Regions from separate parts of the Mycetohabitans endofungorum genome, predicted to be linked through region 2. Evidence: predicted binding sites of a transcription regulator. Region 2 holds the regulator's gene; each other region holds the start of a gene.
The links. The regulator LexA, encoded in region 2, represses DNA repair genes until DNA is damaged. The targets are predictions, from matches to a motif close to ACTGTATNNNNATACAGT.
Positions count from the first base shown of each region.

Region 1: RA167_RS05505 (putative DNA modification/repair radical SAM protein) is a predicted target of LexA. The motif match lies at 1,588-1,605, and genes of this name have one in related genera.
Region 3: RA167_RS06855 (VRR-NUC domain-containing protein) is a predicted target of LexA. The motif match lies at 2,485-2,502, and genes of this name have one in related genera.

Region 1 is NZ_CP132744.1:1,305,580-1,310,056, forward strand. It holds partial or broken gene RA167_RS05500 (UdgX family uracil-DNA binding protein) at 1-367, opposite strand, end outside; gene RA167_RS05505 (putative DNA modification/repair radical SAM protein) at 364-1,575, opposite strand; gene RA167_RS05510 (DUF2945 domain-containing protein) at 1,684-1,893, opposite strand; gene RA167_RS05515 (DUF1289 domain-containing protein) at 2,161-2,364, opposite strand; gene RA167_RS05520 (pyridoxal-phosphate dependent enzyme) at 2,417-3,490, opposite strand; gene argE (acetylornithine deacetylase) at 3,477-4,477, opposite strand, start outside.
Region 2 is NZ_CP132744.1:1,170,632-1,175,108, forward strand. It holds partial or broken gene RA167_RS05235 (lytic polysaccharide monooxygenase) at 1-643, opposite strand, end outside; gene RA167_RS05240 (DUF2939 domain-containing protein) at 1,407-2,069, opposite strand; gene RA167_RS05245 (hypothetical protein) at 2,094-2,510, opposite strand; gene lexA (transcriptional repressor LexA) at 2,531-3,178, opposite strand; gene RA167_RS05255 (sulfate ABC transporter substrate-binding protein) at 3,396-4,445, shown strand.
Region 3 is NZ_CP132744.1:1,596,187-1,600,663, forward strand. It holds gene RA167_RS06850 (ATP-dependent DNA helicase) at 1-656, opposite strand, end outside; gene RA167_RS06855 (VRR-NUC domain-containing protein) at 656-2,476, opposite strand; gene RA167_RS06860 (hypothetical protein) at 2,846-3,019, opposite strand; gene clpB (ATP-dependent chaperone ClpB) at 3,409-4,477, opposite strand, start outside.

The DNA of each region.
Region 1 (4,477 bases), 130 kb from region 2:
CCGACGCCACCGCTCGATCGCCATGCCACCATCGCCACAGGACCCGATACAAAAGCGCCCAACGTTGCGGCGAACGATACAGCGCGGCGTCCTGCAGCAGGGACGCCAACGCGCTCGAGACGCTCACGCGCAAGCTGGCGCTGTCGCTGTGCGCACCGGATCCCTGCGTCCGATCGTCGTACACGACCGGTGTGGCTGTCGGGTAGTCCAGCGGCATTTGTGCCGTGGTGACGCTTGTTACCGAACCGTGCTCGACCCATGTCACGGCCTCTGGCGGCCAACCCGCCGCGAGCGCGCGCAACGCCTGCGAGCGCCAGCTGGCGTAGCCACCGTCGATCAGCAACGTGGACGGGCACGCGCCGTTCATAACAACGCCAATTGGACGGGGGCGCGCGACAGTGCATGCCGCAGCTGTTCCGATGGCATATCGACTCGTGCGGGCCTGTAGTCTTGCGCCACAATAAACGATTTGACCTGATCCATCACGCAACGCAGGTGAATCAAATCGTGATAGCGGATAGCGCGCACGCGACGCAGCTGCGCCAGCCGCTTTGCATTGCGTACACCGATGCCCGGTACGCGTGCGATTAGCCATGATGGCGCGCGATTCAAATCGACCGGAAACGATTCACGGTGTGCCAACGCCCATGCCAGCTTAGGGTTGATATCCAGCGGCAGGTCGCCGTCGTTTTGAAACAGTTCTTCGGCACGAAAACCATAACCGCGTAACAGGAAGTCCGCCTGATACAGCCGATGCTCGCGTAGAAGCGGCGGAGCTTGCGAAGGGAGCGCGGACGGGCTATCCGGGATCGGGCTGAAAGCGGAGTAATACACGCGCTTCAATTGGTATGCACCGTACAGCGTTTGCGCGGTGCGTAAAATGGTGCGGTCATCGGCATCATCAGCGCCCACGATCATTTGTGTGCTTTGCCCGGCCGGCGCGTTCAGTGACGCATGCTTCTCGCTTTGCGCTTGTTCCCGAGCCAGACGGATGGTTCCCATGGCACGCTTGATCGTTGACGCGTTTTTCTCGGGCGCCAGCCGTTGCAGGCCGCGGTCGGTCGGCAGTTCGATGTTCACGCTAAGCCGGTCGGCATATCGGCCGGCCTCTGAGATGAGCCGCGGATCGGCGTCCGGGATCGTCTTCAAATGGATATAACCGCGAAATTGGTGCTCTTCACGCAGTGACCGTGCCACGTGGACCAACTGCTCCATCGTGTAGTCGGCGCTGCGGATCACGCCGGAACTGAGGAATAGGCCGTCGATATAATTGCGCCGGTAGAAGTCCATTGTCAGATTGACGACCTCTTGCGGCAAAAAACGCGCGCGCGGGACATTGCTGGAGCGCCGGTTCACGCAATACTGGCAATCGTACTGGCAAAAATTGGTCAGCAAGATCTTTAGCAACGACACACACCGGCCATCTGGCGTATAGCTATGACAAATTCCGGCGCCCACGTTCGCACCAAGCCCGGCACGCGCTCGCGCATCTCGTTCAGGCGCGCCGCTGCTGGCACATGATGCGTCGTATTTCGCCGCATCTGCCAAAATTTCGAGCTTCTTCAGCAATTCCATCGCGCCGGTAATACTGTATGCATATACAGTATTATACGCAATTGCACGTTGACCGCAACTTAGGCGTCACCACACAGTCGGGCTACGCGACACTGTAGCCATGAGCCGCTAGCTCACCTTCTTCAGCGCATCCGCTTTGTGGATTGCAGTTTTGCCGGTACGTGCGCTTTTGACTTCGTACTGAGGGTCGCGGGCAGACGCCTTGACAACGTGGCGGCCCGCCTTAGCGGTACCGGTCACCTTACGGGTGACGACGCCATCCGTGCGTCCCCGCGAAGTTTGCCATTGGACTTTGTCGCCTTTGGATAAAGTAGCCATACCGATCTCCCGAAAACGCGGCGGCCGGATGGGCCCCCGACGATCGGTTGACACGCAACAAGTGTGCCGTTGGTGGCGGTTAACCGATTCGATAAATCCGATGCTACGGTGAAGGCTTGCAAACTTTCTTCGTCAACGAGCAAGCGCAGTTTCGTTGCTCGGCAGCGCTGCTCTGAGCCGTTTGGTTAGTGCGTATGCGGGCCGCCCCCCGTGCGACTGCCAACGAGTCCGCGGCGCGCGTTCATCGGCGCCGCATCGACCTGCGGTTCAATCGGGGGCGTGCGTGAAACGCATCGCAGTTCCATCGCGCGTGATGCGCTCCCAGACCGCGCGTTTTTCATCGTCGGTCATCAATACCCAGTTCGATACCTCCGCCGCTGTCCGACCACAGCCTTTGCAGACTTCGTCAAACAAGGTGGAGCATACGCCGATGCAAGGGCTGTCCGGCTGCGAGTGAAGGGGGGAACTCATCGGTGAAATCGTGAAGGACGGAAAGAGGCAAAAATTGGGGGCGGCGGGCACGCTAGCTCGACAGCTTGCGGGCGTAGGTCAGGTGCTGGTACAGCGTATCGGCGTCAGTGTTAGTGCCGCACAGTAGCACGCCGACGCGCTTGCCTTCGAGCACATCGCGCAGCGGCCCAAGCAGTGCGGCGAGCGCCGCCGCGCACGCAGGCTCGACAGCCAGTTTCAGTTGCTCGAACAAGCGCAGCATAGCCACGCGCAGCTGGTCATCGGACACGGTGACCATCCGGTCGATGTGCCGGCGGCACAACTCGTAGCTGTACGCCTCGGTGTGCGGCGCCATCAGCGAATCGGCGACACTGCGCATCGGGCCCATCTTCACCGTATGGTTTGCCGCAAAGCTTTTGCTCATCGCGTCGGCCCCTTCCGGCTCGACGCCATAGACATGAATGCACGGGTCCACCAGGCGCAACGCGGTGGCGACACCCGCACCGAGCCCGCCGCCGCCGACCGGCACGATCACCGCGTCCAGTGCCGGCGTCTGCGTGGCCCATTCGTAGCCGAGCGTCGCTGTGCCGAGCACGGTGCGATACCCATTGAACGGATGGATGAAGCAGCGCCGCTCGTCTGCCCCGATGCGTCGGACCTTGTCGAACGCCTGCGCGCCGTCGTCGGCGAACACCACTTCGGCGCCGTACTGCCGACACAACTCGATGCGCGTCGGGCTGGCTGTCTTAAGCATCACCACCTTAGCGCTGATACCCAGACGCATCGCGGCGTGCGCGACGGCGGCCGCGTGATTGCCGGCACTCACGCACGTGACGCCAGCGCTACGCTGCGCGTCGTTCAGCGCCAGTAGGTTGGAGAACGCGCCGCGCACTTTGAAGGAGCCTGCGGCCTGGAATAACTCGAACTTGAAGTTGATCGTTGTGCCTTCGAGGGACGGAAAATCGCTGCGATCGAAGGTTGGCGTGCGAATCACCCAAGGGGCGAGCGCTAGGTGCTGCGCGGCGATATCATCCAGCGTCGGTACGCGTTGGCCGTCGATCGACGCGGGCGTTGTCGATAGGTTCGCCGCGGACGCGGGCAACGGCTTTGAAACAGGCGGCGGCGCGGCCCAGTCAGACATGTGCATGAACCTCGAGACTGGTGATCAGTTTGCGAATGAACGACTCGCTCGCGCCAAGTTGCTCGAGCGAAACAAATTCGTTTGGCTTATGGGCTTGCTCGATATTGCCCGGACCGCAGACGACGGTCGGGATCCCGGCACGCTGGAACAGGCCGGCCTCGGTGCCGTAGGCGACCTTGCGCTTGTCCTGGTCGGCGGTCAGCGCCCGTACCAGTTGCGTGATCGCCGCCTGCTCGCTGGCATCCAGCCCCGGGGCAGCGGCGATCTCTGAGATCTCGATGGCTGCGTCCGGATGCTCGCGGCGCATCTGCGGCAGCAGCGTATCACGCGCATACGTCTCGATTTGCGCCAAGATGGCTTGCGGATCCATCGTCGGCAGGTTGCGGAATTCGAACTGGAATTCGCAGTGCGCTGGGACCGTATTGATCGCATTGCCACCCATGATCGTACTGGTCTGGGCAGTCGTAAACGGCACGTCGTAGAGCGTGTCGAACGGCCCCTGCGAGCGGTAGCGCTGCGCGACGTCGCGTATGTGGCAAATCAGCCGCGCCGCATACTCAATTGCATTGAGTCCCTGTGGCGTCAGCGATGAGTGGGCCGCGTGCCCGCGCACGCAGCAGCGGTATGCATTGATCCCCTTGTGGGCAATGATCGGGCGCATGCTGGTCGGCTCGCCGACGATGCACCCTTCGGGTCGCAGGCCGCGCTTTTGCAGATCCGCGAGCAGCAGGGGCGCGCCGGCGCAACCCACTTCCTCGTCAAATGACAGCGCGAAATGAATCGGCTTGGCGAGCTTGGCCGACTGCATGTGCGGCAGCAGCGCGAGCGCGGTGCCAATGAACCCTTTCATATCGCAGCTGCCGCGCCCGTAGAGCTTACCGTCGTCGATGCGGGCAACGAACGGATCGCTGTCCCATTGCTGTCCGTCGACTGGTACCACATCAGTGTGGCCGGATAGCACGATGCCGCCGTGCGTGGTGCCGTCATGAGCCG
Region 2 (4,477 bases):
CTTCCGGAATAGAAACGTTGAGTTTATAAAATGACCGTACATTCGGCAAATGGCCTTCGCCATTAGCGGGCACCGGGGCCGGAGCGGGTGCATCGTAAATTAGGTCAAGATCAGACCAGGTTAGTGGTCGAGTCGGATCGTATGAGGGCTTGGAGATAAACACACGCATGCGTGAAGGATTATGTGCCGTCGTGTTTTCCCAGACCAGCTCTATAGCACCATTTTTGGGGGTAATTTTGGTTTTACGCCAAAGGGTCGTGGGTGTACGGTCCAGTCCCTGCTTACGCGGGTCACCTCCCGCGCACAGTAGCCCGTCGGGCACGGCCTTTATGATTTCGCTAAAATCCTCGGGATCCCTTGGATTGGCAGAAACCTCATTCCACTGCACAAACGGGTAAGGACTGTTGTCGCCTGCGCGATAGGCGGCCCGGCAATCAGCGTTCGGAATATCGGAGCCGTTGGGTGCCCCCCAATAGCCTCCGTCCAAATTGCATTGATACTGTCGGGCGATCGGAAAGCCTACTGCGCCATGCGCGCTCACTTCCTGCACCACGCCGCTTATGCCTACTATCCCCGCTAACCATAGCCAAGTCGCACGCCAGCCCAGGCTAGAACGCCCCAAATTTCTTCTCATCTTTTTCATCGCTTTCTCCTTGAGATAAAAATTTAGCTTGTACCGCACCCGCTCCCAAATAGTTAGGCCGATCACTACGATGCCTAACACCATTGCAACAGCCAACCGACATACCTACCGGATACGCCGATCTACTTCTTGCTCGTTTGCCCACGGATCCACGCAAGCTGAATTAAACACGCTGAGTGATACAGGCCACTCGATACGTTGTTCCAGTCGCGCTTCTCCGTGTAACCCATTTTTTCGCGCTCGCTATCAGTCTCATGGCGCTTTGCGATTTTTCAGCCAGTAACCCGTTTTTCTTCTAGACGGCTACGCACCGAAGCAACTCCATAGAATCACTTCGCTAAATATTATAGTAAGGTTGCGACTTGCTTCGGAACTTACTGTAGCCTAGGTATATTACTTTCGCAAGCAATTTTCATAAGTCGACAAGCACGCACGGGTCACGCACGCACGAGTGCGGCTTCGCTTGGTGAAGGGCACACAAAACTTGTCAAACAGCTACGATTAACTCAAAAAAAGCCAAAAAGTGCTACGGATGTCAATCTTCGCCAACACCATACGTAGCGTGGTCGTCTTGCCGGCGCCGTTTAGATCCAGTAACCCGTAGCACCGCCTGTTTGGCGGTAAATGACAGGGCGTCGACGGCCGTCTTATTTGCATAGGCTTTTTGGGCGCCGTTATCCACCACCGCAGCCGCCGAAAGGGCTTGATCGGCGCACTGCGGTGCGGGCTTGCATGAGTGTGCCGCGTGTCGCAACGGCCCGCATCATGAACCGTTGAGTTTGACGCCGACAAGTTGCCAACTGAAGACGCCGGTGCGATGAAAAATCGTTGTATATGGCGGCTCCTTCGGCTCAGCGCGATATCGGACCACGAACTCGTTGATGCCGCGATAGCCGGCGCTCACTTGAGCGCCGCCACTTCTGGACGTGCCGGCCACGGGCTGCCGGCCGCCTGGCGTACTGGAACCGGTTGAAGCCGAGGCGCCCGAAACGGCTGCGCCGCGTGTCGCATCGGCTTGCGGAGCCCGCACCGGGCCCGGTGGTGCCGTGTCGCTCGCCACATCGTGCGGGGGCATGCCGGCTAGCAACGCAGCTACGCCGTCTGGCGTCGCATAAATCTCGACAATAGGTGCGATCAATGCGGAGCCGACCATCGTGCCGACACTCGCGACTGCCTGCGCCAGCGGCGAATCATCCGCATGCGTGCCGACCGCGCGCGCGATTTGTGCATTGAGTTCCTGTTTCAGACTGGTACGCAATGCAGGGTAGTCGACGTATCGATTGACCGCCTCGGCGTCGCGTGCATCGGCTGCATGCTCCAGGCGGCTCAGGACGATATAAGGCGACGCGTAACTGAGCACGCCTGCCAGCACGCTAGCTAGTGCCACCCCTGCGGCGAAAAGACGCTTGAATGAGGCCGATGTCATATGCGCAGTTGTAGCGGGAGCAAATTAATCCAGCAAGCTGGGGGCAACCCCAGTCTCTTCTGCCGCGATATACTGGTCGATCATACTGCAAACCGCATCGATATGGCCCACGAGCACCACACGTGACGCACTGCGGTAGACGCGCACCGGATCGTCCTTCCGCAATGGGCGACGACGGGTCGGTTCGGCCTGAGGCACGCCGTGGCGCAGCGGCGAGCGCGCGAAAGCTGGCAACCCGGATGGCAATATTATGTGTGTCTGCATGACGTGTGCCACGTCGTTGTCCACCAGTGCGGTCGGGTGCTGTGCCGGCGTCGCGTCGCCCATCACCGGACCGAACAAAGTGGCGGGGCGCGACGATGCACCACATGGCACGAGGCCTCGCAGATAACGCAGGCGCCCGAACGCGCGTAATGGAAACAGGTGGGCAAGTCGTTTCATCGGTTTCTCTGTGTCGGTATTTAGAATGCGTTGGGACGGATCAAGCCGACCGCAACGCCTTCCAGTTCGAAATCTTCCTGTCCTGGGCTTACGACGATGTTCTCGTAATCCGGATTTTCCGCGATCAGTTCGATACCATTCGCCAGTCGATGGAAGCGCTTGACCGTTACATCGTCGCCCAGCCGCGCCACCACGATCTGGCCTTCTTTCGCGTCGTGCTGTTTCTGTACGGCCAGCAGGTCTCCGTCGAAGATTCCCGCATCGCGCATCGACATCCCGCGCACTTTCAGAAGATAGTCGGGCCGGCTCGCAAACAACGCTGGGTCGCACGCGTAACGCTGCGCGATATGCTCCTGAGCCAGGATCGGACTGCCGGCCGCGACGCGACCGACTAGCGGCAGCGACAACTGCATGAGCGCCGGATGCGGTAGCGTGTAGTGGCGCGGTCCGTCGTCCGTCGACAGCAACCGGATCCCGCGTGACGCACCCGCCGCCAGTTCGATCACCCCTTTGCGCGCCAGCGCGCGTAAGTGCTCTTCGGCCGAATTGGCCGAGCTGAAGCCGAGTTCTGCAGCAATCTCGGCGCGCGTCGGCGGAAAGCCGGTGCGCTCGATCGCGCGGCGGATCAAGTCGTAGACCTGCTGCTGACGGACGGTGAGTTTAGTCATGGTTACTGTATGGATGAACAGACACCTGTATTTTTATACAGTATCAACGGTATTTCAAGTGCTATTTGAAGTCGCCGTTCCCCGCTCAGGAATAGAAGGGCGTGTCGCTCCGTGGCTTACGACTTTTGAATATAAAAGCATAAGGAACGATTATTTTTGATAATGAAATGCGTTCGTTAGACTTGGCCGGTCCCTCACGACATCCACGGGCATACCAATGAGTGAACAGGTAACGGGGCGGGCGCGGCAGTGCGACAGCGCATCGGCGTGGCGGCGCCTGGCCGCGGCATGGGTGCTGACGGGCGGCGTCGTGGTCAGCGGCACGTCCGTCGCGGGCAGCACACTACTCAATGTATCGTACGACCCGACGCGGGAGCTGTACCAGGATGTGAATCAGGCGTTCGCAAAGGAATGGAAGGCCAAGACCGGTGAGAGCGTTTTGTTCAAGCAGTCGCACGGCGGCTCAGGCGCGCAGGCGCGCTCGGTCATCGATGGCTTGCAGGCGGACGTCGTCACGTTGGCGCTGGCCTACGATATCGACGCGATCGCCAAGAAGGGACTGATGGATGCGGATTGGCAAAAACGCTTGCCGGACAATGCGTCGCCGTACACGTCGACGATCGTGTTCGTCGTGCGCAAAGGCAATCCGAAACGTATTAAGGACTGGGACGATCTGGTCAAGCCGGGCGTGTCCATTATTACACCGAACCCGAAGACCTCCGGTGGCGCACGTTGGAACTACTTGGCTGCATGGGCGTACGCGTTGCACCAGCCGGGCGGTAATGAGCAAAAGGCGCGCGAGTTTGTCGCAAAGCTGTACAAGAATGTCGGAGTGCTCGATTCCGGCGCGCGGGGAGCGACCACCAGCTTCGTGCAGCGCGGCATCGGCGACGTGCTGCTCGCCTGGGAAAACGAGGCATTTCTATCGCTCAAGGAATTCGGGCCCGATACATTTGAGATCGTGGTGCCATCGGTCAGCATCCTGGCTGAACCGCCGGTCGCGTTGGTCGATAAGGTGGTGGACCGACACGGCACGCGCAAGCTCGCGCAAGCTTACCTGAACTTCCTGTACACCGAGCAGGGCCAGCAGATTGCGGCGAAGCACTTCTATCGGCCGCGCTCGAGTAAGGTGCCCGAGGCGCTGACCCGGCCGTTCCCAAAGCTCAAGCTGTATACGGTCGACGATACATTCGGCGGATGGGCGAATGCTCAAAAAGTGCATTTTGCTGACGGTGGAGTATTCGATTCGATTTATCAGCCACAGTAAACCGACGACGGCCGCCAGGCGGCGGCCCGCGG
Region 3 (4,477 bases), 430 kb from region 2:
AGCGTCCCGAGCGTCTTGCCGATGCCTGTTGGTGCTTGCGCGAGCAACACACGGGCGCCGCGCGCCGCGCGATAGACTGCCTCAGCAAGCTCGCGCTGGCCAACACGGAACGCTGGAAAGGGCAACTGCAGACCGTGCAGCATCGCATCGCGCGCGGCGCGGTGCGCCCGTTCCTGCACCGCCCACTCGATAAAGCGCGCACATTGCTGTTCGAACGCCGCTTTCAACTCAGCGGCACTCGCCGTCTCGGTCAGCACGGTTTCGTGTCCAGCCGCGATGTCATAGTACACGAGCGCGAGTTCGATCGACGGCACTTGCGCCTGCTGACAGAACAGCCAGCCGTACACCCGCAACTGCGCCCAATGCAGCGCGCGGTGATTGTCTGGCATCGTGTCCAATTCGCCGCGGTACGTCTTGATCTCCTCGAGCCGACCCCGTTGCGGATCGTAGCCGTCCGCGCGACCGCGCACCGTCAGTTCTTGAAACTCGCCCGTGACGCTGATTTCTGTTTGGTAGTCCGCGTGGCGGCGGCTTGCAACGACGCGATGGCCGATCCTGCCCTCCTCGGCGCTGGGAGACGGCGTGAACCGCAGATCCAAGTCGCCTTGCTTCGCCGTGAACTCGCACAATGCGCGCACGGCAATCACATAGCGCATCACACCGTCCATTGCGCCGGCGCGCTGACGCTGTCCGGGATCGCATGGTTGACAGCGGCGGGCGGCGCCGGCCTGCTGCCCCCACCGGCAAGCCATCGCACGTGCGCAACGCTGACCGGCAGCCCTTTTTCGTGTGCGTAAGCTAGCCAGCGCACCTGGTTGTCCTGCAACCGGTCACCGGGCCCTTTCACTTCGATCAATTCATACGAACGCACGGCCGGCACGAATCGGATCAGATCCGGCAATCCGGAGCGGTTTCGCGAGATGTCCCGCAGCAACCGCTCGAACCACAGCTTCAGGTGGGCGGCCGGCATGCAGTCCAGCGCGAGCGTCAACAACGCAGGATCGAGCACGCCCCAAGCCACGAACGGCGACTGAATCCCAGCCTTCGCGGCAAAATTATCCTCGATCGTGCGTCGATAGCGACCATCGTCGAGTTGTTGCAGGCAGGCATCGAACAGCGCCTGACGACGCGCGACGAACATCGGCGTGTCCAGGTCCGCTGGCCCGCGCTGGAACGGATGAAAGAACGCGCCGGGTATCGGCGCGAATATCACCTGCCAGCACAACAGGCCAAACAAAGTGTTGATTAATGCGTTTTCGACATAAAATACCGGCGCCTCCGGACGATGCAGATGAGCGCGCAATACGTGCTCGACCCGCATCGGTGCGGTGGGCATGGGCAAGAGCCAGTCGCTGCGCGAGATCGGCATTGCCGATGCCGATAAATCAGATTGCGATGAAGGTGTGCGGTTCCGGCCGGATAGCCGTTCGCCACATGCCGATTGCACCGTCAAAGGTGACTGCTGCCGTGCGGCACGCGGCACGCGCTGTAGCCGCGCAAGGGTACGCGCGGCGCGCTGTGCCTCGCCCTCGCTGACCGGCGTCCGTACGACTTGCGCAGCAAGCGCCAATGCGTCATCGCGGCGACCGAGTGTCTCGAGCACACGCACTCGCCGATAGCGGGCATCCGGATATGTACTCGCCTCGTACGCATGCAGCGCGCGTGGCCAATCGCGCCGCCGTTCGCAGTGCTGGCCGATCCGAAACAACACTTTGGCGCGACGCATGTCGAGCCAAAGATTACCAGTCGGACATGCGCGCGCCTGCGCCAGCAATGTGTCCAACGTCGCGTCATCGGGGGCCGCGTTCAGCGCCTGGCGACAAGCATGCAACGAGAAATAGGCATCGACATCTTCGCGCTGTTGGAATGCGCGAGACGATCCATCCAAGCGCACGGCTTCGTAGCGGAAGACACCCAGATCGGCTAGCACGAACTCCGACCAGTCCTGCCATAGATTCCCAAAAAACATCAATCGAAGGCGATCACACAGGGGTCCCAGCAGGAAGTGGACGACCTTTGCTGGCTCGTCCGGGCACCAGACCGAATACGCATGCTGTACACCGGGATACGCAGCGCGCAGCGCGTCAAGCAACGCCGCCTTCGTGCCGCGCGCCGCCTTTGCCGCCACGAAGCGGCGCTCGAGCTGGGCTTTGGTCGCCACAGTGAACAGTTCGTCGATTGACATCGGCGGATCGAGTTCGACCCAGCCTCGCGTAATCAATGGCTCGCATGCGGCAAGTGGCTCACCGATCTCGGCATACCGCAGCTTGTCCGTGCGAAACAATGGTCCTTTGCGCATCAACATCCGGACCAGCAGCGCGCGCGACGCGTGGGGCAACGACTCGAACGCGTCGATGAAGGCCCGTTCTTGCCCGTCAAGCAGGTCATCGCATCGATCGCTCAACCATGCGATAGCGCGGCGAAAGTTTGCGACATAGTAGAACGGGTCCACGCCGCCGGCGAGAATCGCGTCCATCGTCTAATCCTGTATAGATATACAGTACGAGATGATACCAGCGTCGGCTGCGTTGAGTCACCCGCGTCCCCTCGATGCGACCAATTTAAGGAAGCTGGCGAATGTGGTGTGGTAACGTGGGGTTAAATCGAACAGCCCGCACAGTGGCACAGCGGCAGTACCGCGTCATTACGCCTGGTCCGGCAACGGAGGACTAACGTACGGTGCGCGGATGGCCGCTCAGAATGGGCGGTTGTCGCCGTTCTGCTCGTGCGGCGGATCAGGGCTTTTCTGCATGCTGCGCAGCGCGCCGTCGTCATCAAAACCAAATGGAACAGTGAGTACCCTACCCATCTTCCAGGTATCAGTAGCACCAAACCTCTCACTTCATCAACGGACAAGTACGCGGTCTTCCGCAGGTTTGCCAAAATAGACCAGCACGCGCTGCTTTGTCCATTCATCGGGCTGCTGCTCCTGGTAAAACTCGCTGTTCTGCAGCCTCTGCTGCACGGCGATGAACTGGCCCTGAGCATCAACATCGGCCGCAGTCGTGCATTCGGCCATCGTCTGCGTCGGCCATATCAGCCGGTGAGCGCCGTTTTCCAGCGCATAGCGCTTCACGTAGCTACCCGAGCCACAAAATCACAACGCGGACTCAAGCTGGCTGGCCTGAAAACCTTGCCTTGCCTTGCCTTGCCTTGCCTTGCCTAGTCTAGTCTAGTCTAGTCTAGGCTGGGCTGGGCTGGGCTGGGCTGGGCTGGGCTGGGCTGGGCTGGGCTGGGCTGGGCTGGGCTGGGCTGGGCTGGGCTGGGCTGGGCTGGGCTGGGCTGGGCTGGGCTGGGCTGGGCTGGGCTGGGCTGGGCTGGGCTGGGCTGGGCTGGGCTGGGCTGGGCTGGGCTGGGCTGGGCGCTGGCGCTGAGCAACAGCGCCAGCGCCCCCGCATCAGCGCCCCATCAGTGCACGACCCGTTCGAACACGAACTTGCCATCCTCGAAGTCGACCGGGATCAGGTCCTTCGGACCAAACCGGCCACCGAGGATCAGCTTGGCGATCGGGTTCTCAATCTCCTGCTGGATCGCGCGCTTGAGCGGCCGCGCACCGAACAACGGATCGTAGCCGACCTTGCCGATGTGCTCGAGTGCCGCATCCGACACGTCCAGTTGCATGTCCATCTTCGCCAGTCGTTCGGTGAGCCGCTGCAACTGGATCTTCGCGATCGAGCGAATATGGCTGCGATCCAGGCCGTGGAAGACGACGACCTCATCGATCCGATTCAGGAACTCGGGCCGGAAATGTTGCTTGACTTCTTCCCAGACCGCATCGCGCACCGCCGCATGAGGCTCGCCGACCATCGACTGGATCTGCTGCGAGCCGAGATTCGACGTCATCACAATCACGGTGTTCTTAAAATCCACCGTGCGGCCCTGGCCATCGGTCATGCGGCCGTCGTCGAGCACTTGCAGCAGCACGTTAAACACGTCCGGATGCGCCTTCTCGATTTCATCGAGCAAGATCACACTGTACGGCTTGCGCCGCACGGCCTCGGTCAAGTAGCCGCCTTCCTCATAGCCAACATAACCGGGCGGCGCGCCGATCAGCCGCGCGACGCTGTGCTTTTCCATGAACTCGCTCATGTCGATGCGGATCAAGTGGTCCTCGGCATCGAACAGGAACGCCGCCAACGCCTTGCACAGCTCGGTCTTGCCAACCCCCGTCGGGCCAAGGAACAGGAACGAACCATACGGTCGGTTCGGGTCGGCCAAGCCTGCCCGCGAACGGCGGATCGCGTCGGCCACCGCACTGATCGCCTCGTCCTGGCCGACCACGCGTTCATGCAGCTTCACCTCGATCTGCAACAGCTTCTCGCGCTCGCCCTGCATCATCCGCGCGACCGGGATACCGGTGGCGCGCGATACGACCTCGGCAATCTCCTCGGCGCCCACTTGCGTGCGCAGCAACCGCGGCTTGTCGCTCTTGGACGTACCGGCCTCGGCCTGGGTAACGGCCTTCAGTTGCGCCTCC